2 regions of the Mesorhizobium sp. WSM4806 genome follow, and region 2 is predicted to be linked to the other one. Evidence: predicted binding sites of a transcription regulator. Region 2 holds the regulator's gene; the other holds the start of a gene.
What was found. The regulator PhoB, encoded in region 2, activates phosphate uptake and scavenging genes when phosphate is short. The targets are predictions, from matches to a motif close to TGTCATNNANCTGTCAT.
Positions count from the first base shown of each region.

Region 1 (14,849 bases), on a different contig from region 2:
CGTAGATCAGGATGGCAAGGCCCATCAGGCCGGCGAAGATGAGGGGGAGCAATGTCGGCCAGTCGAGGGTCATCGCCGTTCTCCTATTTCGCCGCCGGCTGCGACAGCGGCGCGTCGAGAACGCCCGGCAGCGGCGAGGCATCGCCGTCCTTCGCCGCCTTCAGCGCCAGATAGACCAGCACGCCGAGATAGGCGATCAGAAGCAGCGCATAGAGGATGAGATAAACCGCGAGCGACAGCGCGACCTGGCTGCCGGCGACCGGGCCGACGGCATCGACAGTTTTCAGCACGCCGGTGACCAGCCACGGTTGGCGGCCGATCTCGGTAGTGTACCAGCCAGCCAGCGTCGCCAGCCAGCCGGACAGCGCCATCGGCACCATCACCAGCGCCAGCGGTCTCGGCAGGCTATGCCGGCGCTTGAGGAAAAAGGCGGCCGACCAGGAGACGACGAGCATCAGGACGCCGGTGCCGACCATGATGCGAAAAGCCCAGAACACCGGGAACACCGGCGGGTGGTTGCCGGCATAGTCGTTCAGCCCCGGCACGACGCCGCTGGCGCTGTGCCTGAGGATGAGGCTGGCGCCATCGGGGATGGTGATCTCGTATTTGTTCTCCCTTGCCGCCTCGTCGGGAAGCGCGAAAAGGACCAGCGGCACGTTGGGGCCGGTGTTCCAGTTGGCTTCCATGGCGGCGATCTTCTGCGGCTGATGCTCGAGCGTGTTGAGGCCATGCTGGTCGCCGGCGAAGATCTGGATGGGGATCAGGATCGCCGCGGTGAAGACACCGGTGCGCAAGGCTTTCCACATCGATTCCGAACGGTCGCCATAGAGATAGCGCAGCGCCGACAGGCCGGCGATCAGGAACGAAACCGTCAGGCCGGAGGCAAGCAGCATGTGGACGAGCCGGTAGGGCATGGACGGGTTAAAGACGATCGCCCACCAGTCGGTAGCGTGGGCTACGCCGTCGCGCATCTCGAAGCCGACCGGCGTCTGCATCCATGAATTGAGCGCGATGATCCAGAAGGCGGACAGGGTGGTGCCGCCGGCCACCAGCACGGTTGCCAGCGTGTGGATGCGGTTGGAGACGCGGCGGAAGCCGAACAGCATGATGCCGAGGAACGCCGCCTCGAGGAAGAAGGCGGTGAGTATCTCATAGGCGAGCAGCGGGCCGGCGATGTTGCCGACGATTTCCATGTAGCCCGGCCAGTTGGTGCCGAACTGGAAGCTCATGGTGACGCCCGAAACCACGCCCATGGCAAAGGACAGCGCGAACACCTTCACCCAGGTGAAATAGGCGCGCATCCAGGCGGTATCGCCGGTGGCGTTGTAGCGAAGCTTGAAGAACAGCAGCATCCAGCCAAGCGCGATGGTGATAGCCGGAAACAGGATATGGAACGAGATGTTGGCGCCGAACTGGATGCGCGAAAGGATGAGCGGGTCCATGGCGGGCTCCGGCTGCTGCTATGTCAGGGAAGATAGGCCGGATGCGCCAGGCGGTCAAAGCGGCGTGGCGTCACGCGAGGCGGAACGCCGCAGGACCGCGCAGCGGTGGATGCGCCGATGTCCAGAATGTCAGGAGTGCCATTGACTTCCGGCCGCGCGCACCGACATTCAGCGGACTAAAATCAACAGACCTCCTTTCAAGCAGCCGTTTTTCAACCATGCCATCGATCATTTCCATTTCCGGGGTCACCAAGACCTACGCCACCGGTTTCAAAGCGCTGAAGGAGATCAACCTCGATATCGAGCGCGGCGAGATTTTTGCGCTGCTCGGGCCGAACGGCGCCGGCAAGACGACGCTGATCTCGATCGTCTGCGGTATCGTCAACCGCTCGTCGGGCACGGTCAGCGTCGACGGCCACGACATCAGCCGGGATTATCGCGCCGCACGCAGCCTCATCGGGCTGGTGCCGCAGGAACTGACCATCGACGCGTTCGAGAGCGTGTGGGCGACGGTCAACTACAGCCGCGGCCTGTTCGGCAAGCCGGCCAATCACGCCTTTGTCGAGAAAGTGCTGCGCGACCTGTCGTTGTGGGACAAGAAGGACGCCAAGGCGATCACCCTGTCCGGCGGCATGAAGCGGCGGCTGATGATCGCCAAGGCGCTGTCGCACGAACCGAGGGTGCTGTTCCTCGACGAGCCGACAGCCGGCGTCGACGTCGAGCTGCGTCAGGACATGTGGGCGATGGTGCGCCGGCTGCGCGAGGATGGCGTCACCATCATCCTGACCACGCACTACATCGAGGAGGCCGAGGCGATGGCCGACCGCGTCGGCGTCATCAATCGCGGTGAGATCGTGCTGGTTGAGGACAAGGTGCAACTGATGCGCACGCTCGGCCGCAAACGGCTGTTGCTGGAATTGCGCAGTCCGCTCGCCACCATACCCGAGAAATTGTCGCGCTACGCGCTGGAGCTTTCGCCGGACGGTGATCGACTGACTTACACCTATGACAACCAGAGCGAGCGGCCGGGCGTCGCCTCGCTGCTGCGCGACCTTGAGACGGCCGGCGTCCAGTTCCGCGATATCGACACGCAAAACAGCTCGCTCGAGGAGATCTTCGTCAACCTGGTGAGGAAGGGCGCATGAACCCGCGAGCAGTCTGGGCGATCTACAAGATGGAGATGGCGCGCGCTTTTCGGACCGTGCTGCAGAGCATTGTCTCGCCGGTCATCTCGACATCGCTCTATTTTGTCGTCTTCGGCTCGGCCATCGGCTCGCGCATCACCGAGATCGACGGCATCAGCTACGGCGCCTTTATCGTGCCGGGGCTGATCATGCTGTCGCTGCTGACGCAGTCGATCTCCAACGCCTCCTTCGCCATCTATTTCCCGAAATTCGTCGGCTCGATCTACGAGCTGCTGTCGGCGCCGGTGTCCTATCTGGAGATCATCATCGCCTATGTCGGGGGTGCGGCGACCAAGTCGATCATACTCGGCCTGATCATCCTGGGGACCGCGTCGCTGTTCGTGCCGCTGACCATCGAGCATCCGTTCTGGATGCTCTCCTTCCTGGTGCTGACGTCGGTGACCTTCAGCCTGTTCGGGTTCATCATCGGCATCTGGGCAAAGAGCTTCGAGCAGCTGCAGCTGGTGCCGCTGCTGATCATCACGCCGCTTACCTTCCTTGGCGGCAGCTTCTATTCGATCGACATGCTGCCCGGCACCTGGCGCACGGTGACGCTGTTCAACCCTGTCCTTTATCTGGTCAGCGGCTTTCGCTGGAGTTTCTACGGTAAGTCCGACGTCTCGATCGGCATCAGCCTCGGCATGACCGTGGTTTTCCTGCTTATCTGCATAGCGATCGTCGCGTGGATTTTCAGGACCGGCTACCGGCTGCGGAACTGACTGAACGGCCTGCCCAGGCGACGCAGCGCCAGCATCCGAGCGATGTTCCCGACCCAAGACGACCAAATCTGGTGACGACGCTTGAAAGCGGCCGTGCGATGGCGGCGCTTGATTTCCATATAATGTTATATATCATGTTATCAATTGCCTGGCAGGTTGATTATGGAAGACGTCATAAGGTCCCTTGGCTTCCTGTGCCTGGGCAGCAGGCTGAAGCGTATTGGCGAGCAATTGCAGGCGGATACGCAGCGCCTGCTCGACTGCCTCGATGTGCCGGTTCAGTCGAGCCAATACCCGCTGCTGGCTGCGCTCGACAGGCTGGGCCCGCTGCCAGTCGGGGAACTGGCGCAATCCCTCGGGGTCGCGCAGCCAGGTGTAACGCGGAGCGTGTCGCTTCTGGCCGAATTGGGACTGGTCGAGGTCAGTCCATCGGATGATGACCAGCGGCGCAGGATTGTCTGCCTTACCCTGCACGGCCAGCGGCTGGCCGATATTGCAAAGCACGACGTCTGGCCGCGCATCGAGAATGCCGTCGCGGATCTGTGCGCGGATCTTTCTGGGCCGCTTCTTGATCAGCTGGCCGCCATCGAGGACGGCCTCGCCGCGGCGCCTCTCGACCGTCGTGTAAAGAAGCCGGAAGGTGCCGCGCAATGAAACACCTGCTTGACCGTCCCGTGTGGAGCGCGCTTCGGACGCGACACCACGCCTTCGCGCAAGGTGACGACCTCGCCATGCGGTATCGGCCCTCGATAGCTCCGTTCGCTGCCAGTGCCGCGGACGATGCGGAAAGCCTGCAGGCGCTCGGAAAACTTGTCTCCCCAGGCGAGAGTGCGATCCTGCTTCAGGTGGACGCCATTGCTCTGCCCGCGGAACTTTCGGCGACTTCGACCGCGCCCGGGGTTCAGATGATTGCCGAGCGGCCATTGCAGATGGTCTCCGACGAGCGCGTGCAACGTCTGACGCGGGACGATGCAGCTGAGATGCTCGCCTTGGCATTGGTGACCAAGCCCGGCCCATTCACGCTCGAAGCCTTGAGCCTCGGCGATTTTTGGGGTGTGAAGATCGAGGGCCGACTTGCGGCGATGGCCGGCGAACGCATGAAGCAACCCGGCTATACCGAACTTAGCGGGGTGTGCTCACATCCGGAATTTCGAGGCGGTGGCCTGGGCAGGCTGCTGTCGCTGTTCGTGGCAAACCGGATAGCGGCGCGCGGCGAAGTTCCCTATCTCCACGCCTATGCCAGCAACACCACGGCCATAGGATTATACGAGTCCATTGGCTTCAGGTTGAGAAGCATGATGAACGTGGCCGTGGTTCAGCGCGCCGAATGAGCCCATCAGGCGCATTCCCGCGCATCAGGAAAAGGAAGGATTTCGTATCGACGAAATCCTTCCTTGGCGCTGCTAGCGCCTTGCGGCGATTCAGACCGCGATCTTGCCACCGCCCTGTTTGGTGATGGCGACGACCGACGGCCGCACCGGCATATCGGGCTTGAAGTCAGGCCAGCGGGTCGACGGGTCCTCGTAGTAAGAGGGACGGCCAAAAGCCTCCCAGTCTTCGCCGCCATCGGCCGGATGCTGAACCGCGACGAAGGCGGTCTGGTCGTCGGGCGTGAATAGCGGGCCGCACATTTCGGCGCCGATCGGCACGCGGAAGAACAGTTTCGAGGTCGCCCGCGCCTCGCCTTCGGTGTCGACCGCCCACAGGCCATCGGTGCGGCCGGTGGCCTTCGGGCCCTGGCCATCGGTCGAGACCCAAAGCCGGCCGGCCGAATCGATGGCGCAATTATCCGGCATGCCGAACCAGCCATTGGCGGTGGTTGCGGTCGAGAAGGTGGCGCCAACTTCGGCCACTGAGGGATCGCCGCATTTCAACATGATTTCCCACTTGCCCTTGGTGGCAGTAAAATCGCCACCGTCCTCAACAATCTCGACGATGTGGCCGAAGGCGTTTTCGGCGCGCGGATTGGCGGCGTCGACCTGGTCCGTCTTGCGCTTCGAATTGTTGGTCAGCATGACGTAGACCTTGCCAGTCGTCGGATTGGGCTGGATGTCCTCGGGGCGATCCATCTTGGTGGCACCGAGCAGATCGGCGGCACGGCGCGTCTCGATCAGCACGTCGGCCTGGCTGGCAAAGCCGTTCTCCGCCGTCAGCGGGCCCTGGCCGAAGACGATGGGCAGCCATTCGATCGACCCGTCCTCGGCGAATTTGGCGACGTAGAGCGTGCCGTCGTCGAGGAGATCCATGTTGGCGGCGCGGTCCTCGGCGTTGAACTTGCCGGCCGTGACGAATTTATAGACATAGTCGAAGCGTTCGTCGTCGCCGAGATAGAAAACGACACGGCCATCCTTGGCGACGATCGATTCAGCGCCCTCATGCTTGAAGCGGCCCATGGCAGTGCGCTTCCTCGGCACCGAGGTCGGATCGTTGACGTCGACCTCAACAATCCAGCCGAAGCGATTCGGCTCGTTCGGCTCCTTGCCGATGTCGAAGCGATCGTAATGCGCAGCCCATTCATAGGCGCCTTCGGGAATACCCAGGCGCTTGTAGTTGGTGGCTTCCTTGTGGCCTTCCGGCAGCTCGCCCGAGAAATAGCCGTGTATGTTTTCCTCGGCCATGACGTAGGTGCCCCAGGGCGTGACGCCGCCGGCACAATTGTTGACAGTGCCGATGACCTTCGTGCCGGTCGGATCGGCACTGGTCTTGACGCGGTCGTGGCCGGCGACGGGGCCGGACAGTGCCATCTCGGTGTTGGCGGTGATGCGGCGGTTGAGCTTGCCGTCGCGCACCACCTGCCATTTGCCTGATGCCTTGCGGATCTCGACGATGGTGCCGCCATGCGCGGCCATCTCGACGTCGACCTGTTCCTTGCTCAGCGGCGCCTGCTTGGCCTCCCCATCGACGATGGTGACAAGGCCCGGGAACATCAGATGCGGATTGGTGTATTCGTGGTTGACCACCAGCAGGCCATGCTCGGCCGAGCCGTCGATCGGGATATAGCCGACATAGTCGTTATTGTAGCCAAACTGTCTTTCCTGGGCCTGCGCCGACTGTTTTGTCGGATCGAATTCCGGCGAATCGGCAAACAGCGGATCGCCCCAGCGCAACAGCACGTCGGCGTCGTAGCCGGCAGCGACATGGTGCTTGTCGTCGACGCCTGCCTCGACCTCGTCGAAACTGAAGACCGAGCCGCCGCCGGCGCGGGCATCGTCGGCGAGGATCAGCGCGAGCGGGCTGACGGTGGCGGCGATGGCGGTTGCCGCGAGCGATCCCTGCAGAAAACCACGGCGCGAGAATCGCGCGGCGATGATTTCGCCCATCGTCTGGTTGTCAGTGGGATTGGTTCCTGGCCCATCGTTTTCCTCGAGCAGGCTGGTGCGGAAATGGGCGTCGGGGCGATGTTCAGTCATGGGGGCGTGCCTCTGGCTCTTTGGGATGGCTGGAGCGTGTTGCTTGACTGACCGCGTATCGCCAGCAGATCACAGTTTGATGACGTTGCCGACCAATTTCCAGCCCGATTTCATGTCTTTGATCAGGCCGCTTGACCGCGACCGACGCTTCCGAAACAAGATCTGCGGCAGGCGCGCAAGCACGGCGTCGGGAGGAGCAAAAAAGTGAGTTTCTGGGGACTGGGGCAGCTCGGCATTTCGACAGTGATCTTCCTGCTGGCGGCGACGGCGGCCAAGCAATGGGGGCTGGCGCCGAGCCTCGGCAAGATTCTTCTGACTCTGGCGCTCTATTCAGCGGGCAATCTGATCATGCTGAGGCTGATCCGTGAATTCGGCATGTCGGTGTCGTTCAGCCTGTCGGCGGTGATCCAACTGGTGTCGGTGAACGTGGTGGCACTGGTGTTCTTCGGCGAGCGCGTCAATTCGTTGCAGGCGACCGGCATCGTGCTCGCCGTCGCAGCGGTGGCGCTGATCACGCTCGGACCCTATCTGCAAAAACTGTAGTTGCGCATGACCCCGAAAATCGGAAACGATTTTCGCTGGGGATCATGCGCCAAATCAAAGTGCTACAGCGTCCTGTGCGCGTCCAAAAGGACGCGCGGCGCTGTAGGACGATTGGGTCGATGAAGAATACTGCAAGCAAGCTGCTCAACTGGATCGAATTCCCGGTGCTTTTGTCCGGTCTGGTCATCGCCGGCGGGCTGTGGGGGTTCGAGGAACTGATGGAGGTGGCGCGGGACACCACGCCGCACGCCTTCGACACGGAAATCATGCTCGCCTTCCGTGAAGCGGGCCAGCCCGACAATCCGATCGGACCGCCATGGCTGGAAGGGGCGATGCGCGACATTACCAGCCTCGGCAGCGCCATCGTGCTCGGGCTGATCACAGTGGCGGTGATCGTCTATCTGCTGCTGATCCACAAGCCGGGAGCAGCGTTTCTGGTCTTCGTCGCGGTGGCGGGCGGGCAGGCCCTGTCGAGCACGCTGAAGCTCGGAATCGATCGGCCGCGCCCCGACCTGGTCTCGCATCTCGCCGACGTGGCGACGCTTTCGTTTCCAAGCGGCCATGCGATGCTGTCGGCGGTGACATATTTGACGCTGGGCAGCATGGCGTCGCGTTTCCTGCCTGGGCGAACGACCAAGATCTATGTGCTGGCACTTGCCGTGCTGACAGCACTGCTCGTCGGCATCAGCCGCGTCTATCTCGGCGTTCATTGGCCATCGGACGTGCTGGCCGGCTGGTGCGCCGGCTTCGCCTGGGCGATGCTGTGCTGGCTGGTCGCATGGGCGTTCCAGCGATGGCGCGGGCAGACCGCCGGCGCCTGAACCGCCCGTTCCGAACGACGCTGCGCCAATTCTCCTCTAAGTTGCGGCGGCTGGGGCGTGCTGGCCCAGCGGGCGCGCAGGCTCGCCAAGATGCAAACGGCCTGGTGTGCACATGTCTGACATGTGCATGATGATGCTTGATCCATCACAATGATGGTATTATACATGGAATGCAGACTCAGACGGGGGTTTTTAGCCGATGATCACTGCCGCGCAGATGCGCGCCGCAAGGGCTCTGGCCGGCATCGATCAGAAGACGCTCGCCGAGCGCGCCGGGGTTTCGCTTCCAACCATTCAGCGCATGGAAGCGAGCGACGGCGTGGTCAGGGGCGTGGTCGATACGCTGATGAAGGTCATCCAGGCCCTCGACCGGGCCGGCGTGGAGCTGATCGGCGAGAACCAGGCCAGCGAGCGCGGCGGCAGGGGGGTGCGCCTCAAGCCGGTCGTGCCGCAGAACCCGCCAGGCTGAGCCGAAATAGAGTCGCGACGGCGACCGCCGACAGTCCTGCCGACGATCCCGCTGCCTGCTTGGTTTTATGCGTGGCCGCTGTGCACTTTTTGGCGGCATGCATCAGGAGCGGAAGGCAGTCCATGCATCGAACCCAGCGGGCAATTCATCAACCGGCGCAGCCGACATTTTCCGAACTGTTCACGCCGAAGCTGGCGACGGTGCTGCGCGAAGGCTACACATCAGAGCACTTCAAGGCCGATGCCATCGCCGGACTGACCGTGGCCATCGTGGCGCTGCCGCTGTCGATGGCGATCGCGATCGCATCGGGCGTGTCTCCGGAGCGCGGGCTCTACACTTCCATCATTGGCGGTTTCCTCGTCTCGGCTCTGGGCGGCAGCCGTTTTCAGATCGGCGGGCCGGCGGGCGCCTTTATCGTGCTGATGGCGGCAACCGTGGCACGGGTCGGCGTCGACGGGTTGCTGCTGGCGACGATGATGGCCGGCGTCTTGCTGCTCGTCATCGGCTACCTCAGGCTTGGCACCTACATCAAATTCATTCCTTATCCGGTGACCGTCGGCTTCACCGCCGGCATCGCCATCATCATCTTCTCCGGCCAGATCGTCGAGCTGTTCGGGCTAAAACTCGCCGGCAAAGAACCTGGACCGCTGGTGCCGAAGCTGATGGCGATCGGCGAGGCGGCCGGCACGATCAATCTCGCCGCCACCTTCGTCGCTCTGCTGACCATCGTCGTCATTGCCCTGATGAAACGGTGGCGGCCGAAATGGCCCGCCATGCTGATCGCCATCGGTCTGGCGTCGCTTGTCGTGGCGCTGTTTTCTCTGCCTGCCGAAACGATCGGCACGCGCTTCGGCGGTATCCCGCGCAGCCTGCAAATGCCGGCCTTTCCGCCGATCAGCTTCGGCAGGATGATCGACGTCCTGCCGGACGCCCTAGCCTTTGCGCTGCTCGGCGCGATCGAATCGCTGCTGTCGGCGGTGGTCGCCGACGGCATGACAGGAAGGCGGCACCGCTCCAACTGCGAACTCGTGGCGCAAGGCTTCGCCAACATCGCGTCCGCCCTGTTCGGCGGCATCTGCACCACCGGCACCCTAGCCCGCACCGCGACCAATGTGCGAGCCGGCGCGCATGGACCGGTCTCGGGCATGATCCACTCGGCCCTCCTGCTTGCCCTGATGCTGGTGGCGGCGCCGCTGGCCAGCTACATCCCGCTTGCAGCCCTTGCCGGCGTGCTGGCGGTGGTGTGCTGGAACATGTTCGAGAAGCAGGCCTTTGCCACGCTGCTGCGTGCCTCGCGCGGCGACGCGCTGGTGCTGATGGCGACTTTCCTGATCGTCATCTTCCGTGATCTCACCGAAGGCATCGTCGTCGGCTTCGCGCTGGGCTCGATCCTGTTCATCGACCGCATGGCCAAGAGCATTGCGGTTGAGCCGGATCAGGGACTGGTGCAGGACGATGTCGCCGACAGAACCGGCGCCGCCAGCGCATACGATTCCAGCGAGGCCAGCGATGCCGACACCGTCGTCTACCGGATTTCCGGCGCCTTCTTCTTCGGCGCCGCCTCGACCGTCGCCACGGTGCTGGACCGCATCGCCGACCAGCGCAAGAACTTCATCCTCGACTGCTCGGCCGTGCCATTCTTCGATTCAACGGCGGCCAACGTCATCGAGAGCGCTGCCCACAAGGCGAGGCGCGCCGGCGTGCGCTTCATCATATCAGGCGCTTCGCCGCAGACACGCCGCATGCTGATCAACCACGGCGTCAAACGGCCGCTGGTGACATACGCCGCCTCGATCAGGGACGCGCGAGCGCAGTTGAAGAATGCCGCGCCGGGAGAGGTCTAACCCTCTCCTCATCGTCAGCGATGTCGGACGGACGCAAGCACCGCGTCAGGCAGCGGCGCCGGGCGCGCTGGCGTCTTCGTGCGGCGCGGCGGCCAGATCGGTGCGCGCCTTGCGCGCGAGTTTTTTTGTCGAGCGCCTGGGCCTGTCGCCGAACAGATCGGCTGCCGCCGCAAGACAGGTCTTTTTCAGGCTTTTCTCCGAGCGCTTCAACAGCTTGCTCAGCAGTCGCGTTTCCTGGGGAGAGCCGAGCGGCCGGTCGTGGGCCTCGAGAAGCGTGCGCAAGACGAACACATCATGCAGTTCGCCCAGCTTTTCGCCAAGTTCGTCGACCGCCTTGCGCCGTGCCTTGATCGGCGTCGGCCACAGCCTTCCAAGCAGCGACAGATGCATGCCGTGAGTCTTTGCCGCCTTGCGCAGATCATGGAAATCGTCGGCATCACCGCGGGAGCCCGCCTTGTCCAGCGCCTTTCTGGCGCGACGCAGAGTGATGCGGGCGCCTTCGGCAAGCACATCGGCGGCCTGTTCGGGCTGGTCGGGCAAGACCAGAGTATCGATGCGGCTGATGCCATCCTCGCAAGCGGCAGTCGCGGCAGCTATCGCGGCGCCGAGGCCAACTCCACCATGCAATTGGTGCTGGCGCGCCACCAGCGTGTCGCGAACGGCATCGAGACCGCCGCCGGCGCTTTGCTCGGGAAAGTTTTTTGCCAGCCGGTCGATGGTTTCAACCAGCGCGGTCGCCTCGCGCGGGCCGGCAAGCAGGGCAGCCACCTCTCGGTAGCATTGGTTCTCGGTACTGCAAAATGTTTCGTCTCCGGGACGGACCAGGCGCAGCAAGGCACGCACCTTCTTCAGCCGCCTGCGGCATTTGTGCAGCGCCTGCTCCGGCCTGTCATGCGCCGCATCCAGATGGACGAGCGCCTTGCCGATCTCCTCAGCGAGGATGCGCCTGACCTCGCCAGTCAACGGCAGGCGCGGATCGATGCGATAGCTCATGCGGCGATCTCCGGAATCCCCTCGAGGGCGAGCGACGCGTTGTAGAACCTGTGCTCGCCGGTGACTTCGCGGCCGAGCCAATCTGGCAGCATTTCGCCCTGCACGTCCTGCGGCGTCTCAAGCTCGGCGACCACCAGGCCGCTGAGCATCCCGCCGAAAACATCGACTTCATAGAGATGGCCGCGGTGCCTAACATGGTGGCGTGTCTTCTCGATGACACAACCGATGGCGAAGGCCCGCATCTCTTCCGCATCCGCCAGAGGGATCGGATATTCGAATTCGTCGCGTTCGCGGGCCTTGCTGCCGAATTTGAGCGTCAGCTTTGCCGAGGCGCCGTCGCTGATACGCACGCGGACCGAGCGGTCGGGCGCGGCAACGAGATAGAACTGGCGAATGCGGATGTCCGCTTCGACCAGATCCCGCCAGCCATCGCCGGAGACCAGGAACTTGCGCTCGATTTCCTTGACCATGGCTCCGCACTAAAGCGCGTGCGGCTGGAGATGGCAAGGTTGAGATAGGCTAGTATTGACTTTAATCATTCGATTGATTAAATGTTTGTTATGAGCAAGCCGACAAACGCCAAAATTCCGCGACGCGAGGCATCCCCCGCCGACATGACGCGCGCGGCTCTTGTTCGCGCAGCGCTAAAACTGTTCGGACGCCAGGGTTTCGACGGCACCTCGACGCGCGAGATCGCGGCTGAGGCCAGGGCCAACATCGGCTCGATCGCCTATCATTTCGGCGGCAAGGAAGGGCTTCGCAACGCTGCGGCCGACTATATCGTCGACACCATCCAGACCATTGCCGGCCAGGCGATCGGCAATCTGCAGGAGCCAAGCGAATCAGAAGCGGGCGAACCAGAAACGGGCGACCCCGAAGCGGCGCGGGCACAACTGTTCACCGCGCTGGAGCGAATGGTGGCTTTCATCGTGGCACGGCCGGAGGCCGGCGAGATCGTGCAGTTCGTCCTGCGTGAGCTGTCGCATCCGACGGCGGCACTCGACCGCATCTATGACGGCGTGTTCGAGCCGACGCATCGCCGGCTCTGCCTGATCTGGGAGCAGGCGACGGGCGAGGCGGCCGAAAGCGAGGCTACCCGACTCACCGTGTTCACGCTGATCGGCCAGGTCGTCTATTTCCGCATCGGCCGCGAGGCGGTGATGCGCCGCATGGGCTGGCGCGCGATCGGCGACGCCGAGGCCACCAAGATCGCGGCGGCAGTGACGGATAATCTCGGCGCGATTTTGGCTCGGCGTCACTTAACCGACCGGAAGGATCGTAGATCATGAGTTTCCTCTGCTCTGTGCCGCTCGCCGCCCTGCTTTTCAGCACCTGCGCACCGGCGGCGCCGCTCGCCGTCGGCTATGTCGAGGGCGACTATGTGCTGCTCGCGCCGATCGAGGTGGCGCAGGTCGAGACGATTTCGGTCAAGCGCGGCGATCGCGTCGCGCCGGGCACGCCAGTGGTGACGCTGGAAAGCGCCGACGCAAAAATAGCCGTCGCGCAAGCCGAGGCGGCCCTTGCCCAGGCCCAGGCGCAACTTGCCGACCTGCAGGTCGGCAAGCGGCCGGAAGAGATTGAGGTGCTCAAGGCGCAGGTCGACATGGCCAAGGCGCAAGCCGCCGACGCCAAACGCAGATACACCCGCGCCAGCGATTTGTTCAAACGCGGCACTGGCACCCAGGCCGATCATGATACGGCTTCGGCGTCGCTGGAAATTGCCAACGCGCAGCTCGGCCAGGCGGAAGCCAATCTCGCTGTCGGAGGCCTGCCGGCGCGGCCCGAGACGATCAAGGCCGCCGACAATCAGGTCAGGCAGGCGCAATCGGCGCTGGAGCAGGCGCGCTGGCGGCTGTCGAAGCGTGTGCTGGCGGCGCCTTCGCCCGGCCGCATCAACGATGTGATCCGCTATCCCGGCGACACCGCCGGGCCGACCGCGCCGGTCATTTCGATTCTGCCGGACGGCGCGGTGAAGCTCAGCGTCTATGTGCCGGAAAGCGCGTTCTCGTCGGTGGAAGTCGGCACGCTGCTCAACGTCCATTGCGACGGCTGCGGGCCGGACGTGAAGGCTCGCGTCAGCTACGTGTCGCCGGACCCGGAATTCACGCCGCCGGTGATCTACTCGCTCGAGACCCGGCAGAAGCTGGTCTATCTGGTCGAGGCGCGGCCGGAGGGCGACGCCGGCGTGCTGCAACCGGGGCAGATCGTCGATGTCGAACTGGCGGATATCGGCAAATGAACGTCATCGACGTCCACGGCCTGGTCAAGCGTTTTGGTGACAAGACCGTCGTCGACCATGTGACGATGACGGTGGCCGAGGGCGAGATCGTCGGCTTCCTCGGCCCCAACGGCTCGGGCAAGACGACGACCATCCGCATCATGTGCGGCCTGCTGACGCCGGATGAGGGCGAAGGCACGGTGCTCGGCTTCGACATCCGCACCGACAGTCTGAGGATCAAGCGCGAAGTCGGCTATATGACGCAGAAATTCTCGTTCTACGAGGATTTGACCATCGCCGAAAATCTGGAATTCGTGGCGCGGCTCTATGGATTGAAGCCGCTCAACGAGCATGTCGCCAGCACGCTGGAGGATCTTGGCCTCACTTCGCGCAAGGACCAGTTGGCCGGCACGCTGTCCGGTGGCTGGAAGCAGCGGCTGGCACTGGCCGCCTGCATCATGCACAAGCCCAGATTGCTGCTGCTCGACGAGCCGACGGCGGGCGTCGATCCGAAGGCGCGGCGTGAATTCTGGGACGAGATCCATCGGCTGGCCAGCGGCGGGCTGACCGTGCTGGTCTCCACGCATTACATGGATGAGGCAGAGCGCTGCCATCGCATCGGCTACATCTCCTACGGCAGGATGCTGGCCACCGGCACGGTCGACGAGGTGGTCAGGAATGCCGGGCTGACGACCTTCGTCGTGCAGGGTCCGCGGCTCGACCAGGTCGCTGCCGCACTCAGCGGCCGGTCCGGTGTCGACCAGGTGGCGCCGTTTGGCGCGACGCTGCATGTCGTCGGTTCCGACAAGACGGCGCTCGAGGCCGCCCTCGCCGATGTCGAGAAAGACCACAAGGGCGTCACGGTGACGTCGGGCGAGACCAGCCTGGAGGATGTGTTCATCCAGTTCATGTCCGGCTCGAAGGACAATATGGGATGAAAAACGGGATAAACAGCGTCTTTTCCTTCGCCAGACTCGGCGCGCTGCTGATCAAGGAGTTCATCCAGATGCGGCGCGACCGCATCACCTTCGCCATGATGCTGGGCGTGCCGCTGATGCAGCTGGTGCTGTTTGGCTATGCCATCAACAACGATCCGAAGAGCCTGCCGGCAGCCCTGGTGGCGATGAGCAGCGATCCTTACACGCGAGCCATGGTTTCGGCGCTGCAGACCACCGGCTACTACCGCTTCGACCATGTCGCGCAAAA
Region 1 is NZ_JBVVQZ010000005.1:109,397-124,245, reverse strand. Features, by position in the region: gene AC0L2M_RS10090 (cytochrome d ubiquinol oxidase subunit II) at 1-73, opposite strand, end outside; gene AC0L2M_RS10085 (cytochrome ubiquinol oxidase subunit I) at 84-1,442, opposite strand; gene AC0L2M_RS10080 (hypothetical protein) at 1,513-1,674, opposite strand; gene AC0L2M_RS10075 (ABC transporter ATP-binding protein) at 1,661-2,587, shown strand; gene AC0L2M_RS10070 (ABC transporter permease) at 2,584-3,345, shown strand; gene AC0L2M_RS10065 (MarR family winged helix-turn-helix transcriptional regulator) at 3,508-3,999, shown strand; gene AC0L2M_RS10060 (GNAT family N-acetyltransferase) at 3,996-4,676, shown strand; gene AC0L2M_RS10055 (PhoX family protein) at 4,767-6,755, opposite strand; gene AC0L2M_RS10050 (hypothetical protein) at 6,960-7,298, shown strand; gene AC0L2M_RS10045 (phosphatase PAP2 family protein) at 7,418-8,119, shown strand; gene AC0L2M_RS10040 (helix-turn-helix domain-containing protein) at 8,319-8,588, shown strand; gene AC0L2M_RS10035 (SulP family inorganic anion transporter) at 8,711-10,432, shown strand; gene AC0L2M_RS10030 (CHAD domain-containing protein) at 10,478-11,425, opposite strand; gene AC0L2M_RS10025 (CYTH domain-containing protein) at 11,422-11,895, opposite strand; gene AC0L2M_RS10020 (CerR family C-terminal domain-containing protein) at 11,986-12,714, shown strand; gene AC0L2M_RS10015 (HlyD family secretion protein) at 12,711-13,664, shown strand; gene AC0L2M_RS10010 (ABC transporter ATP-binding protein) at 13,661-14,581, shown strand; gene AC0L2M_RS10005 (ABC transporter permease) at 14,590-14,849, shown strand, end outside.
Region 1: a site for PhoB is predicted at 6,824-6,840, ahead of AC0L2M_RS10055 (PhoX family protein). Genes of this name have one in related genera too.

Region 2 (14,849 bases):
GGCGCCGCAGGAAAGACATCGGTCTGCAGCAACTGCGGCTGTTCGGCTTGCGCCTGCTGCTGCGGCCGGTCCCAGAACCGCCGGACATCGAGCGGCCTTGGAATGACGACGGTGCCGTCGTAGCTGCGCGAGCAGCCGCTCCCTAGCAGCAGCATCGGGCACACGAAAAAAGGCAGGATCCGTCGCAACATCAGCAACATCCTTGCGGGATCTATAACGCGGCTTCGGTTCTACCGACAACCGTCGGAATACACTGCGGGCAAGGCTAGCGCATGACCCGGAGAATCGGAATCGATTTCGCTGGGGATCATGCGCAAAAATCAAAGTGCCGCAGCGTCCCTGGCGCGACTTTGGCGCGATTGGGGGCGGGCATGGACGATTGCCTACCCAAGCCCATCAGCCCTAAGCCCATTAGCCCCAGGCGGCGTCTTGCTCGAAAAGGTCCGCGGACGGGAAATCCACGCGCGGGATAGCCACGTCAGCCTGTCGGGTCCAGCCGATTCGGCGACGCGTTGCGACAAGACTATGGTGCGATCGCACCATACCAAAGCATGCGTCCGGTTGGAACAATAAGCGCATTCGAGTTCCGCTCCTCCAGTTACGGGCGGGAGCAGCGACCGCCGGCAAGAAGCAGGGTCAGATTTACCCCAACGGACCTGCTTCGGCGATGGCACGGCCATGACCTCCTTGGCCGCATGCAACGCGCTCCCGCCCGGATTTTCTTTTTCGGCGCCAATTGTTCGCCCGTCCAGGCAAATGCCGGCCGCAATTCGCGCAAGCTGCTGATTCCAGCGGCAAACCACGGCTGTACCGGCGAGACCCGCGGCCCTTCCTTTTGACAGGGCTGTGCGGCGGTTACCGGGCTGACATCAAACTGTCATGTGACTGTAATAATCGGGGGCTATGGCCTCAGCGGGCGCCGAAGGAATGGCGCCGAGAGACCATTTTTCCGAACAGGAGCAGGCCACATGAAGAAATTCCTCCTTACGGCGTCGGCCGCGGCGCTTGCGCTCGCCGCGTCGGCTGGTTATGCCGCCGCGCGCGACCAGATTCAAATCGTTGGTTCGTCCACAGTGTTCCCCTTCACGACGGCTGTCGCTGAAAAGCTCGGCCAGAGCGGAAAGATCAAGACCCCGGTTGTCGAGTCGACTGGCACCGGCGGCGGCATGAAGCTGTTTTGCCAGGGCGTCGGCGAAAATACCGCCGACTTCACCAATGCCTCGCGCGCCATCAAGGATAGCGAGCTTAAAACCTGCAAGGCAAACGGCGTGACGCCGGTCGAGATCAAGGTGGGCTTCGACGGCATCGTACTGGCCAACTCGAAGGCAGGGACTGTCGTCGATCTGACCAAGGAACAGGTTTTCAAGGCGCTCGCCAAGAACGTCGCTGTTGACGGCAAGGTCGTCCCCAACCCCTACAAGAACTGGTCGGATGTCGATGCATCGCTTCCCGCGACAAAGATCGAGGTGCTTGGCCCGCCGCCGACTTCCGGCACGCGCGATGCATTCGTCGAGCTCGTCATGGATGCGGCCTGCCAGGAAGAAGTGAAGGCGGCTAATGAAAAGGGCTGCGGCGAGATCCGCGAAGACGGCGCTTTTGTCGAGGCCGGCGAAAACGACAATCTGATCGTCCAGAAGCTGGAAGCCAACCCCAATGCCTTCGGCGTCTTTGGCTTCTCGTTCCTTGACCAGAACGCCGACAAGCTGCAGGGCCACAAGGTCGATGGCGTCGAGCCGACTTTCGAGAACATCGCATCCGGCGATTACGGCGTTTCCCGCTCGCTCTTTGTCTATGCCAAAAAAGAGCATGTCGGCGTCATCCCCGGCATGCAGGAGTTCATCGCCGAGTACACCTCGGAGGCTGCATGGGGTCCTGATGGTTATCTGGCCGACAAGGGCCTGATCCCGCTGCCGGACGCCGAGCGCGCCAAGTCGGCCGAAAACGCCAAGGCCCTGAAGGGCATGGGCTCCTGATGTTCGGGGGTCCGAGCGTACCGCTCTGACCCCTCATATCCTAAAGCACAAAGCGCGGGACCATAGGTCCCGTGCTTTGAGCCGGTGAATGACCGGCGGTCGAGGGGACGTCCCGAATCATGGTCGGTTATCTCGTTGTTCTTCTGGTGGTTCTGGCCGCTGCTGCCTATTGGCTCGGCCGGACCCGCGCCATTGCCAGCGTCAATGGCAACGTCGCGCGACTGCATTCGCTGCCTGGCCAGCATGGCATGTTTCTGGCGCTTTTTGCTGCCGGTCCCGCGCTGCTTGCGATCGTGTTGTGGTCGCTGGTGACGCCAGGAATTGAATCGTCGATCGTTACCGACCGCTTCTCCTCCGAGTTGTCGGGAATGGGCGTCCCGCAGGTCGAAGCTTTCATCCGCGACGCTCGCGCGATGGCCTTTGGCGGGCTTGTCGGCTTTGCCGATCCAACGAAAGAGGCGGCCGCCGCGCTCTACAAATCGGTCCATGCGACCAGCACCTGGATCATCTGGACCGTCGCGCTCGTGCTTTCCGCGTCCGGATTTTACTGGGCCTATTCACGCATCGCACAGGCCTACCGGGCGCGCCACGTGGTCGAGCGCGTTCTTCGCGCATTCTTGATCGCCTGTTCGGTGGTCGCGATCCTGACGACGATCGGCATCGTCCTGTCGCTGATCTTCGAGTCGCTGCGGTTCTTCCAACAGGTGCCGTTCTACAAGTTCCTGTTCGGCACGCATTGGTCGCCGCAGAGCGCCTTCACCGGCGCGGGAGCGGAGGCCGGGGCGGTCAACGAGGACATTTTTGGCATGGTGCCGCTCTTTGCCGGCACGTTGCTCATCACCTTCATCGCCATGCTGGTGGCTGCGCCTATCGGGCTGATGGCTGCGATCTACCTTTCGGATTACGCCTCCAAAAGCGTCCGCGCGGTCGCAAAGCCGGTTCTGGAAATCCTCGCCGGCATTCCGACCGTCGTCTACGGCTTCTTCGCCGCGCTGACGGTTGCGCCCTACTTCCGCGGTATCGGCGAAAGCCTGGGCCTCAACGTCGCGTCTGAATCCGCGCTCGCCGCAGGCGTGGTCATGGGTATCATGATCATTCCCTTCGTTTCCTCGCTTTCCGACGATGTGATCAACGCCGTTCCGCAATCCCTGAGAGACGGTTCCGCGGGCCTCGGCGCGACCAAGTCGGAAACCATCCGCAAGGTGGTCCTTCCCGCTGCCCTTCCGGGCATCGTTTCGGCAATGCTGCTTGCCGTCAGCCGCGCAATCGGCGAAACGATGATCGTAGTCATGGCGGCGGGGCTGGCGGCAAACCTCACGGCAAATCCGCTCGAAGCGGTCACCACCGTGACCGTGCAGATCGTGACACTGCTTGTGGGCGACCAGGAGTTCGACAGCGCCAAGACGCTTGCAGCCTTCGCACTCGGCCTGGTGCTGTTCTGCATCACGCTTACCCTCAACATCGTCGCTTTGCGCGTCGTCCAGAAATACCGAGAGCAATATGACTGATGCGATCTCGTCATTCGGCGCCGTCGGACGGCCGGTCAGCGTTCATACCGACGATGCCGCGAAGGCGCGGCTGAAGGGCCGCTACCGCACGGAAAAATGGTTCAAATGGCTCGGCGCCGCAGCTGTCGCGTTGGCCGGCTTGTTCCTTGTGCTGCTCCTGTCGACGATCGTCACGCAGGCGATTCCGGCGCTGCGGCAGAACTATGTGACGCTGCCGATCGATCTTTCAGCGGCCAAGGTCGACCCGGCGAAACTCGACGAAGTGAACTACGACGCCATCGCTCAGGAAGCGCTTACGGCAAAATTTCCGGATGTGAAGAGCCGCCAGGACAAGCGCCTGCTGCGCGGGCTGATTTCCACCGGCACAGGCGTGTTCCTGCGCAAGGATATTGCGGCTGATCCGGGGATGCTCGGAGGAACGGTGGACTATGCGGTTCCAGTTGACGATTTTGCCGACCTCTATCTCAAGGGTTTGCTTGCCGACGTCGGTTCGGACGAAGCGATTTCGACAAGCGTCACGCCTTCGGAAACCAGCGGCGACATCGATCTGACCTTCGGCGACGATGCCATGCTGGCGCTGGCGCGCGGCCATGGTGCGACCGAGGGCGAAAACGGCATGTTTACGCTGACGAGCGGCGCGTCGTCGCTGCTGGTCGCGTTCAATGGCGGCACGGTCAAGCTGACCTCGCTGTCGTCTGCGGCCAACGGCACGGTGATCGCAAAAGGCACGGTGATCGAGGCGCTGGACAGCACGGCGCCCGCCGCGAGCGGCCAGGCATTCCTGCGCGTCATCGAGACGCCGGAAGCATCGCGAAAGATTTCGGACAAGGTGATCGTCTGGCTCGACACGCTGAAGAGCGCCGGCCTGATCGAAAGCCGGTTCAACTCGATCTTCTTCTTCACCGGCGCAAGCCGCGAGCCGGAATTGGCTGGTGTCTGGGGCGCGGTCGTCGGATCGTTCCTGACCATGATCGTAACCCTCGCAATCGCCTTCCCGATCGGCGTTTCAGCGGCGATCTATCTTGAGGAATTTGCGCCCAAGAACCGGCTGACGACGATGATCGAAGTGAATATCAACAATCTGGCGGCGGTGCCTTCGATCGTCTTCGGCCTGCTTGGACTTGCCGTATTCCTGAATTTCTTCGGCATGCCGCGCTCAGCCCCGGTGGTCGGCGGCATGGTGCTGGCGCTGATGACCCTGCCGATCATCATTATCGCCTCGCGCGCTTCGCTGCGCGCCGTGCCGCCTTCGATCCGCGAGGCGGCGCTTGGCATCGGAGCGTCCAAGGTCCAGACCGTATTCCATCACGTCCTGCCACTGGCGATTCCGGGCATCATGACCGGCACCATCCTCGGAATGGCGCATGCGCTCGGCGAAACCGCGCCGTTGCTGATGATCGGCATGGTCGCCTTCATCGTCGACATTCCCGGCGGCTTCACCGATCCCGCGACGATCCTGCCGGTGCAGATTTTCATGTGGGCGGATTTCCCGGAAGCGGGGTTCCAGCAGAAGACTTCGGCGGCGATTTTGATTTTGCTGGTGTTTTTGGTCATCATGAACGCCATCGCGGTGATACTGCGCAGGCGCTTCGAGCGGCGCTGGTAAGGAGTAGAGGATATGAACATCATGACGGAAGCCGGCGTCGAGCAGAAACTGAGCAGCGCAACCAACGCCCCTTCGATCAAGATGAAGGGCGAAAAGGTCTCTGTTCACTACGGCGAGAAGCGAGCTCTGTTCGACGTCGATCTCGATGTCCGCGAGCATCAGGTGACAGCGTTGATCGGGCCATCGGGCTGCGGCAAGTCGACGTTCCTGCGTTGCCTGAACCGAATGAACGACACCATCGATATCGCGCGGGTGAGCGGCAAGATCACGCTCGACGGCGAGGACGTCTACGATCCGAAAATCGATGTCGTCGAGCTGCGAGCTCGCGTCGGCATGGTATTCCAGAAGCCGAATCCGTTTCCGAAGTCGATCTACGAAAACGTCGCCTACGGTCCGCGCATCCACGGCCTGGCCAGGAGCAAGGCCGAGTTGGACGGCATCGTCGAATCGAGCCTGAAGAAGGCCGGCCTGTTCAACGAGGTCAAGGATCGCCTGCTCGAGTCGGGTACCGGACTGTCCGGCGGACAGCAGCAGCGCCTGTGCATCGCGCGCGCCATCGCGGTGTCGCCGGAAGTGATCCTGATGGACGAGCCCTGTTCGGCGCTCGATCCGATCGCCACCGCCCGCGTCGAGGAACTGATCGACGAACTGCGCCAGAACTATACGATCGTCATCGTCACCCATTCGATGCAGCAGGCGGCGCGCGTGTCGCAACGCACGGCGATGTTCCATCTCGGCTATCTGGTCGAGGAGGGCGCGACCGACAAGATGTTCACCAACCCCGACGACAAGCGCACCCAGGACTACATCACCGGCCGGTTCGGCTGAGCGGTCCGGCGAATTTCGAACACGAGGACAGCACCATGGGTGAACACACCGTCGCATCTTTCGACGAGGAACTGGAGCACATCGACCGGCTGATCCGCGACATGGACGAGCTCGCCGCCGCAATGGTCGCGGCCTCGATCCGCGCGTTGCTTGCGTCGGACAATGCGATGGCGCAGCGCGTCGTCTCGGACGACGCCATCATGGATGCGCGGCAGCGCGAACTCGATGACAGCGCCATCACGCTGATCGCCAAGCGGCAGCCGATGGCGCAGGATCTGCGCGCCGTGGTTGGCGCAATCCGCATGGCGGGCGATCTCGAGCGCATCGGCGATCTGGCCAAGAACATAGCCAAGCGGGTCAGCGCAGTCGGGCAGAGCGCGACGCCGCGTAATCTGTCGCACGGTATCGACGCGATGGCGGACCTCGTTCTTGTGCAGCTGCGCGGCGTGGTCGAGCACTATGTGTCGCGCGATGCCGGCGCGTTGAAGGAACTGCGCGCCGACGACCAGAAGATCGACGTGAAATACACGGCGGTTTTTCGCGAGCTCCTGACCTACATGATGGAGGATCCGCGCAACATCACCGCCTGCACGCACCTTCTGTTCTGCGCCAAGAATCTCGAGCGTATCGGCGATCACGTCACCAACATCGCCGAAAACGCCTACTTTGTCGTGACCGGGCAGCAATTGCCGGCGGATCGCCCGAAGCTCGACGAAACGACGATGTCGGCGCCGGCGACATGACAGGAGTGACCGGCCGATGATCGCGCCGCGCATCATGGTGGTGGAGGATGAAGAGCCGCTGGGCGTCCTCCTCCGTTACAATCTTGAATCCGAAGGCTATCAGGTCGAGGTGGTGACGCGCGGCGACGAGGCCGAAATCCGGCTGCAGGAAAACGTGCCCGATCTTTTGGTGCTCGACTGGATGGTGCCGGCGGTTTCCGGCATCGAGCTTTGCCGGCGCCTTCGGGTGCGCCCCGAAACCGAGCGGCTGCCGATCATCATGCTGACCGCGCGCGGCGAGGAGAGCGACCGGGTGCGCGGCCTTTCGACCGGAGCCGACGACTATCTGGTCAAGCCGTTCTCGACACCGGAATTCATGGCCAGGGTCAAGGCGCTGCTGCGCCGCGCCAAGCCGGAAGTGCTGTCCAGCGTGCTCAAGGTCGGCGACATCATGCTCGATCGTGAATCGCACCGGGTCTATCGCAAGAAGAGCGAGATCCGGCTCGGGCCGACCGAATTCCGGCTGCTCGAATTCATGATGCGCCACCCGGGCCGGGTCTTCTCGCGCAGTCAGTTGCTCGACAATGTCTGGGGCGAGACGATCTACATCGACGAGCGCACGGTGGACGTCCATGTCGGCCGGTTGCGCAAGGCGGTCAACAATGGTCGCATGCCCGATGTCATCCGCACCATCCGCGGCGCCGGCTATGCGATCAGGGAAGACTAGCTAGGGATGTGCTGATATTCAGGTGATGCCGGCCTGCGAACGGCGGCTTCCTGCGCTTACCTACAGCGCCGCGCGCCCTGTTGGGCACGCAAAGGACGCTGTAGAACTTTGATTTTGCGCACGACCTTTCCGAAATCGATCTCGATTTCGGGGTCATGCGCGGGCTCACGTACCCAAAAGTACGCTCCGCTCCGGTTCTCGGAACCCACCATTCTCGACTCGGCCTGACCTGAATCTCAACACACCCCAAGTCGCGACCCGGGAATCCTTCAAGCCACGTTCTTTCCGACCGAGCCGGCTCGTGCCTGGATGCTCGGCGCGAAAATCTCCTGGTCGACGAAGCTTAGCGCCCGCATGGCGCAACCTTCGCGGATCAGCGGCAGCTCGTTCGGCTCGGTGTCGAAGGAAATCGAACCCGAATGCTGGCCGCCGGCGGTCTGGGCGATGGCCTCGCGCAGGGCCGGCTCGATCAGGTCGAAGGCGGCAGCGCTGGCGCCGACCATGGCCACCGGCGCCGGATCGATCAGCGCAAACAGGCTGCCGAGCCCGAAGCCGAGCGCCTCGCCGGCCTTGCGGTAGGCTTCGCGCTCCGGTCCGTCCATCTCGCGCGCCCGGGCCGCCAAGGCCCGCATGTCGGCGTCGCTGACATCGGCGACCGGCTCGGCGTTCTCGCTCAACAGCCTTGCGTTGCGCCAGATGGCGTAGTTGCCGGCATAAGCCTCGACGCAGCCGCGCCGCCCGCAGCGGCAAAGCGCGCCGCCCGGCCGATGGATCATGTGGCCGAATTCGCCGCCTGAGGAGTGGGTGCCGGTGAACAGCTCGCCCTTCAGCACCAGCCCCATACCGATGCCGTGCGAGAGCAGGATGGCGATGAAATCGTCGCGGTAGCGATCCGGGTGGCGCCAGCGCAGCGCCACGGCCATCATGTTGCAGTCGTTCTCCATGATGGCAGGGATGCCGAACTCGCGTTCCAGAATGTCGGCGAAGGCGATGTTCGTCTGCGGCGTGATCGGCGACCACAACATGGCGCGCGCGTGGGAATCGGTGATGCCCTGGATCGCCAGCGCGATGCGGGCGACGCTTTGGACATCGAGGTCGGGATCTTCGAGCCGGCGCCGGACGATGGCGACACATTCGTCGATCAGCGCGTCACGCGACATGGTCAGCGTGTCCAGCCGGCGCTGTTCCTCGGCGACCACTTGCCCGGCATAATTGATGACGGCGACCGACAGGAAATTCAGCGACAACACGACGGCCAACACCGCAGCGGCTTGCGGATTGAGGCTGAGGCCGACCTGCGGCCGGCCGCGTTTCAACGAAACCGTCTCGCTCGCCTTGCTCTCGGCCAGGATGCCTTCCTGGATCAGGTCGGCAGAGATCGCCGATATGGTCGAATGGCTGAGGCCGGTGGTCGCGGCGATCTCGGTCCGCGACGGCTGGCCTGCCCGGCGCACGGCCGAAATCACCATCGCCCGGTTGCGCCGGCGCAGATCGTCATGACGGATTCCCACCGACATTTTTTTTCCTCCTCATTGCCGCGGCCGCTCATGAATCGGAAGCCGTCGGTATGCCGGACAAATACTGGCAGAAGCAGAAGGGGCTGTCATTATTTATTCCGAGCCTCGAAAAAAAGCCCGACAGGACGTCAAAATCCATCAGAATTGGTGTTGACAGTGCTTCCGCGTTGGACCAGTATTTTTTCGAGGCTCGAAAAAATAGAGCCTTTGTGCCGGCCTTCGGGCCAGTTGGTCGCGCCCTACGCGGCGCAGGGAGGAATATCATGAAGAGATTCGCAGCCGCCATTCTGGCGGGGGTCGCCATGTCGCTGACGCTCGCGTCGGCCGCGCAGGCCAAGGACAAGGTCATTGGCGTTTCGTGGTCGAACTTCCAGGAAGAGCGTTGGAAGACCGACGAAGCCGCCATGAAGGCGGCGATCGAGGCCGACGGCGACAAATATATCTCCGCTGACGCACAGTCCAATCCAGGCAAGCAGCTGACCGACGTCGAAAGCCTGATCTCGCAGGGCGCCAACGCGCTGATCATCCTTGCGCAGGATGCCTCGGCCATCGGTCCGGCGGTGCAGAAGGCGCTGGACGAAGGCATTCCGGTCGTCGGCTATGACCGGCTGATCGAGAACAAGGACGTCTTCTATCTGACCTTCGACAACCAGGAAGTCGGCCGCATGCAGGCCCGCGAAGTGTTCAAGGTGGCGCCGGAAGGCAATTACGTCTTCATCAAGGGCTCGGGCGCCGACCCTAATGCCGATTTCCTGTTCGCCGGTTCCATGGAAGTGCTCAAGGATGCCATCGACAGCGGCAAGATCAAGAATGTCGGCGAGGCTTATACGGACGGCTGGCTTCCCGCCAACGCCCAGAAGAACATGGAACAGTTCCTGACCGCCAACGACAACAAGGTCGATGCGGTGGTTGCCGCCAATGACGGCACCGCCGGTGGCGTCGTCGCGGCGCTGACGGCGCAAGGCCTGGCCGGATCCGTCCCGGTTTCGGGCCAGGACGGCGACCATGCCGCGCTGAACCGTATCGCGCTCGGCACACAGACCGTATCGGTGTGGAAAGACGCGCGCGAGCTCGGCAAGAACGCCGCCGAGATCGCCTCGCAGCTGGCCGACGGCAAGCCGATGACAGACATTGCCGGCGTCAAGGATTTCACCACGCCGGGCGGCAATGTCGTCAAGTCGCTGTTCCTGACGCCGGTTGCCATCACCAAGGACAATCTCAACGTCGTCATCGACGCCGGCTGGATCAAGCAGGAAGAGGTCTGCGCCGGCGTGGCGGCGGGCACCGTCCCGGTCTGCAACTGATCCGCCTTCGCCAAAAAAACCTGAAACGCCGCGGCTTCACGCCGCGGCGTTTTTTTCAAAAGAGTTGTTTTTCCGCGTCTCGCGGGTAATTTCTAAGCTGCTTCCGGCATCCGCGGCAGACGGCAACGGTGGGAGGACATCATGACCGACACGACTTCCAACACGCCGGTTGCTGATCGGGCGCGTGAATCCGAGCTCAGCCCCTTCGGCCGCTTCCTCAAGGCGACCGAGCTCGACATACGCATGCTCGGCATGGTCGGCGCGCTGCTGATCATCTGGGTTGGAATCCACATCCTGTCGGGCGGGCTGTTCCTCACGCCGCGCAATCTCTGGAACCTGTCGGTGCAGACTTCCTCGGTCGCGATCATGGCGACCGGCATGGTGCTGGTCATCGTGATGCGCAACATCGATCTTTCGGTCGGCTCCGTCGAAGGCGTCATCGGCATGGTGATGGGCGTTGCGCAGGCAGAATTCCTCATCCGCGTCATGGGATTCCAGCTTGGAAATCCCTGGATATGGGTCATCGCACTGGCTGCCGGCGTGGCGCTCGGCCTCATGATCGGCGCGCTTCAGGGCTTCATCATCGCCTATCTCGAGGTTCCGGCCTTCATCGTGACGCTGGGCGGCCTGCTGATCTGGCGCGGCATGGCGTGGCTGATGACGAGCGGGCGCACCGTCGCGCCGCTCGATGCCACGTTCCAGCTGATGGGTGGCGGGCCGCGTGGCTCGATCGGGGCGACCGCGAGCTGGATCGTCGGCATTCTCGCCTGTGTGGCCGTCGCCTTGATGCTGCTCAACGGCCGGTCGCAGCGCAAGCGCTTCAAGTTTCCGTTGCGCCCGGTCTGGGCGGAGAGCCTGCTTGGTGTTGTCGCCTGCGCCGCCATCCTCGGCGCCGTCTGGATCGCCAATTCCTACCCCTGGCCGATCGGCATCGTTCGCCAATACGCCCAGCGGAACGGCATCACCATCCCCGAAGGCGGGCTGTTCCTCGCCCATGGCATCGCCATACCGGTGCTGATCGCGGTCGCAGTCGGCATCGTCATGACCTTCATCACCCGGCGCACCCGTTTCGGCCGCTACGTCTTTGCCATCGGCGGCAACCCGGAAGCGGCGGAACTCGCCGGCATCAACACGCGCTGGGTGACCATGAAAGTGTTCATGATCATGGGCGTTCTGGCCGCGATCAGCGCGGCAATTGCTTCGGCCCGCCTCAATGCGGCGACCAATGCGCTGGGCACGCTGGACGAACTCTTGGTCATCGCAGCAGCCGTCATCGGCGGCACGTCGCTGGCCGGCGGCTCCGGCACGGTGCTCGGCGCCATGCTGGGCGCGCTTCTGATGCAGTCGCTGCAGTCCGGCATGGTGTTGCTCGGCATCGATTCGCCGCTTCAGAGCGTCGTCGTCGGCGCCGTGCTGGTCGTCGCCGTCTGGCTCGACACCGTCTACCGCAAGCGGGTCTGAGCATGATCCCGAGCCGAAGGTCCGAATCAGCGAAAAGTGGACATCCGTTTCGGTCCAGCATCATGCTCGGCAAAACCATGGAAAGGAACGATCATGGCTGACACGACTGCTCCCACGCCACTGATCGACATGCGCAACATCTCGATTGCCTTCGGCGGCATTCGCGCCGTCGACGATGCGTCGATCGACCTTTTCCCGGGCGAGGTCGTGGCGCTGCTCGGCCACAACGGTGCGGGAAAGTCGACCCTGATCAAGATCCTGTCCGGCGCCTACAAGCGCGATTCGGGCCAAATCTTCGTCAATGGCGAGGAGGCTTCGATCGCCAATCCGCGCGACGCCAAGAAATACGGCATCGAGACGATCTACCAGACGCTGGCGCTCGCCGACAATGTCGACGCCGCCGCCAACCTGTTCCTCGGCCGCGAGCTGATGACCGGCTGGGGCACGCTCGACGATGGCGCCATGGAGGCCGAGGCGCGCAAGGTGATGGGCAGGCTCAATCCCCGCTTCCAGCGTTTCAAGGAGCCGGTGGTCAAGCTTTCGGGCGGCCAGCGGCAGTCGGTGGCGATCGCGCGCGCCATCCTGTTCAACGCCCGCATCCTGATCATGGATGAGCCGACGGCGGCACTGGGACCGCAGGAAACGGCGCAGGTCGGCGAACTGGTCATGCAGCTCAAGGCCGACGGCATCGGCATCTTCCTGATCAGCCATGACATCCACGATGTGTTCGAGCTTGCCGACCGCGTCTGCGTCATAAAGAATGGCCGGGTCGTTGGAACGGCGCGCACCGGCGACGTGACTCAGGACGAGGTGCTCGGCATGATCATTCTGGGCAAGTGCCCGCCCGGCGCCATTCCGGGACCAGGCGCGCTGAAGATCGCCGCCTGAAGCGTCAAATACCTGTCATGTGATATGCCAGCCGTCATGATGGTTTGGCCGCGCCATTGTGTTGCCACGGGGACTTGCCCATAAGATGGGAAACCATGGGTCGCAGCAGCAATTTGAAGAAGTTCTTCCCGATCGTCGCGTTCATTGCCGTCGCGCTGATCAGCCTGACAATGGCGGGATTCGCCTATTTCGCCACCCAGGAAGCGGCGCGCATCAAATTCGAGGCGACGGCGGACGACGCCCTCAACCGGATCGATAGCCGCATCGACCTGCATCTGTCACTGCTGCGATCGACACATGCGCTGTTCGAGGCTCGCAATGGTGACATTTCGCGGGGCGAGTTCAAGGCGTTCTTCGATGCGCTGGGTATCAACGACAATTTCGCCGGCCTGCGCGGCATCGGCTTTCTCCGGCTGGTGAGAGCCGGCGACGAGGCAGCGGTCGAGCGTGCTATCCTGCACGACTATGGCGTCAGCGATGCGATCTATCCGGCCACGACGACGCTGCCATGGCGTGCGCCCATCACGCTGTTCGAGCCGCTGGACCCTTCCAATCAATCCGGCATCGGCTACGACATGTTCACCGAACCGGTGCGGCGCGAGGCGATCGAAAGGGCGATGGCCGACAACCAGCAGCACGCGAGCGGGCGCGTGCAGCTAGGCCAGGAAACAGGTGCTGCGCAGACCTTCACCGGCTTCCTGGTCTTCGTGCGGCTCAACATCGAAACCGCGGCGGACGGCATCGATGCGTCCAGATCCTCGACAACAGGCTTGCTTTGTGCGGCGTTCCGCGCCCGCGACCTGTTCCAGACCGCGCTCAGCCGGACGCCGCTGCTGCCGGTCAACATCGAAATCTATGACGGCAAGGTGGATGCCGACCATCTTTTGTTCCAGTCGGAAACGCCGCCGGCGTCGGGCTTCGGAGACAGGTTGCTGGTTTCTCGCGAACTCACCATCGCCGGACGTCCATGGACCGTCCTGTTCAGGCCGACAAGCGCCTTCTCGCAACCGTCCTCGCGCGCCATTCCGGTGATGCTCGGCCTGTTCGGGCTGCTGCTCGCGGGCACCATCGCGCTGGTGGCCCGCTATCAGGAGCGGGCCTATGACGCGGTCTCGCTGCTTCATGAGACGACGGAAAAGAGCCTGCTCGAAAAAGACCTGATGCTGCAGGAGATGAAGCACCGCATCAAGAACTCGATCACGCGGGTGCTGGCGATCGCGCGCCAGACGGCATCGCATGCCACCGACGTCCACGAGTTCTCGTCTTCTTTTTCGGCCCGGCTGCAAGCGATGGCGGCTTCTCAGGACATGCTGACGCGCTCGCGCTGGCAGAAGGCCGATCTTGGCGATCTCTTGCGCATCGAGCTTGGCCAGGTGTTCGGCAAGGAGCTTCCTGACGGGATATTGTCGGGGCCAGAGGTGTTGCTCGACGAGACGACGACGCAAGCGCTCGGCCTGACCTTTCACGAACTGGCGACGAACGCGCTAAAATATGGCGAAACCGGCAATTCGGCCATTACCAGGAACGGCGACTGGTCGCTCAAAGTCGACTGGTCGGTCGAAGGCCACAGGAGCGACCGAACGTTGGTTCTCAATTGGCGCGAAGCCGGCAAGAAGAAGCTCGAACCACCGGTCAAAACAGGTTTTGGCACCAAGCTGATCGATCTGAACGTGACGCGCGAATTGCGCGGTACGATCAATCGCGATTTTCACGATAGCGGGCTAAGCGTGGAAATCAGGATCCCGCTGTCGGACTGAAACACTGCCGCAAACCGACCGATTTCAAAGGCGCCCAAATGCAGCGCCCCAAATACAGCGTGCCAAATACAGCGTGCCAAATACAGCGTCCCAAAATACAGCGTCCAAGTAAACAGAGACCGGCTCGTCCGGTCTCCGCTTCCAATGCCTCTTGCGTTTGAAACGGATCAGCAGCGCGCCGTAAACAGACGTCCACGGTTGTCGCGGTACTGGCAATAGCCATTGCGCAGGTTGCGCACCAGCAGGCCGGTACCGGCACCGATGGCTGCGCCCACCAGCGCACCCTTGCCGCCGTCAATCAGGCCGCCGGCCAGAGCGCCGACACCGGCGCCGACGCCGACATCCTGTTCGGTGGTGCTGCAACCGCTGACCGCGATTGCGGCAACCATGGCAATAATCATCTTCCGCATAGGGTCACTCCTCGCCTTTGTCCTCACTTGTAGCTCCGCCCGTCATTTATCACGCGAAAAAGTGTTTTGCCCTGCTCGATTTCATTGTTGGCTAAGAGAATCTTTTTCGGGGCGCGCGCCGCTCGAGGCAAGCTCGAGGTCGGAAATC
Region 2 is NZ_JBVVQZ010000013.1:856-15,704, reverse strand. Features, by position in the region: gene AC0L2M_RS19860 (hypothetical protein) at 1-191, opposite strand, end outside; gene AC0L2M_RS19855 (PstS family phosphate ABC transporter substrate-binding protein) at 969-1,973, shown strand; gene pstC (phosphate ABC transporter permease subunit PstC) at 2,093-3,481, shown strand; gene pstA (phosphate ABC transporter permease PstA) at 3,474-5,087, shown strand; gene pstB (phosphate ABC transporter ATP-binding protein PstB) at 5,100-5,915, shown strand; gene phoU (phosphate signaling complex protein PhoU) at 5,951-6,658, shown strand; gene phoB (phosphate regulon transcriptional regulator PhoB) at 6,675-7,364, shown strand; gene AC0L2M_RS19825 (ROK family protein) at 7,634-8,881, opposite strand; gene xylF (D-xylose ABC transporter substrate-binding protein) at 9,145-10,185, shown strand; gene AC0L2M_RS19815 (sugar ABC transporter permease) at 10,327-11,646, shown strand; gene AC0L2M_RS19810 (ATP-binding cassette domain-containing protein) at 11,740-12,534, shown strand; gene AC0L2M_RS19805 (CHASE domain-containing protein) at 12,648-14,291, shown strand; gene AC0L2M_RS19800 (YMGG-like glycine zipper-containing protein) at 14,459-14,701, opposite strand; gene AC0L2M_RS19795 (hypothetical protein) at 14,783-14,849, opposite strand, start outside.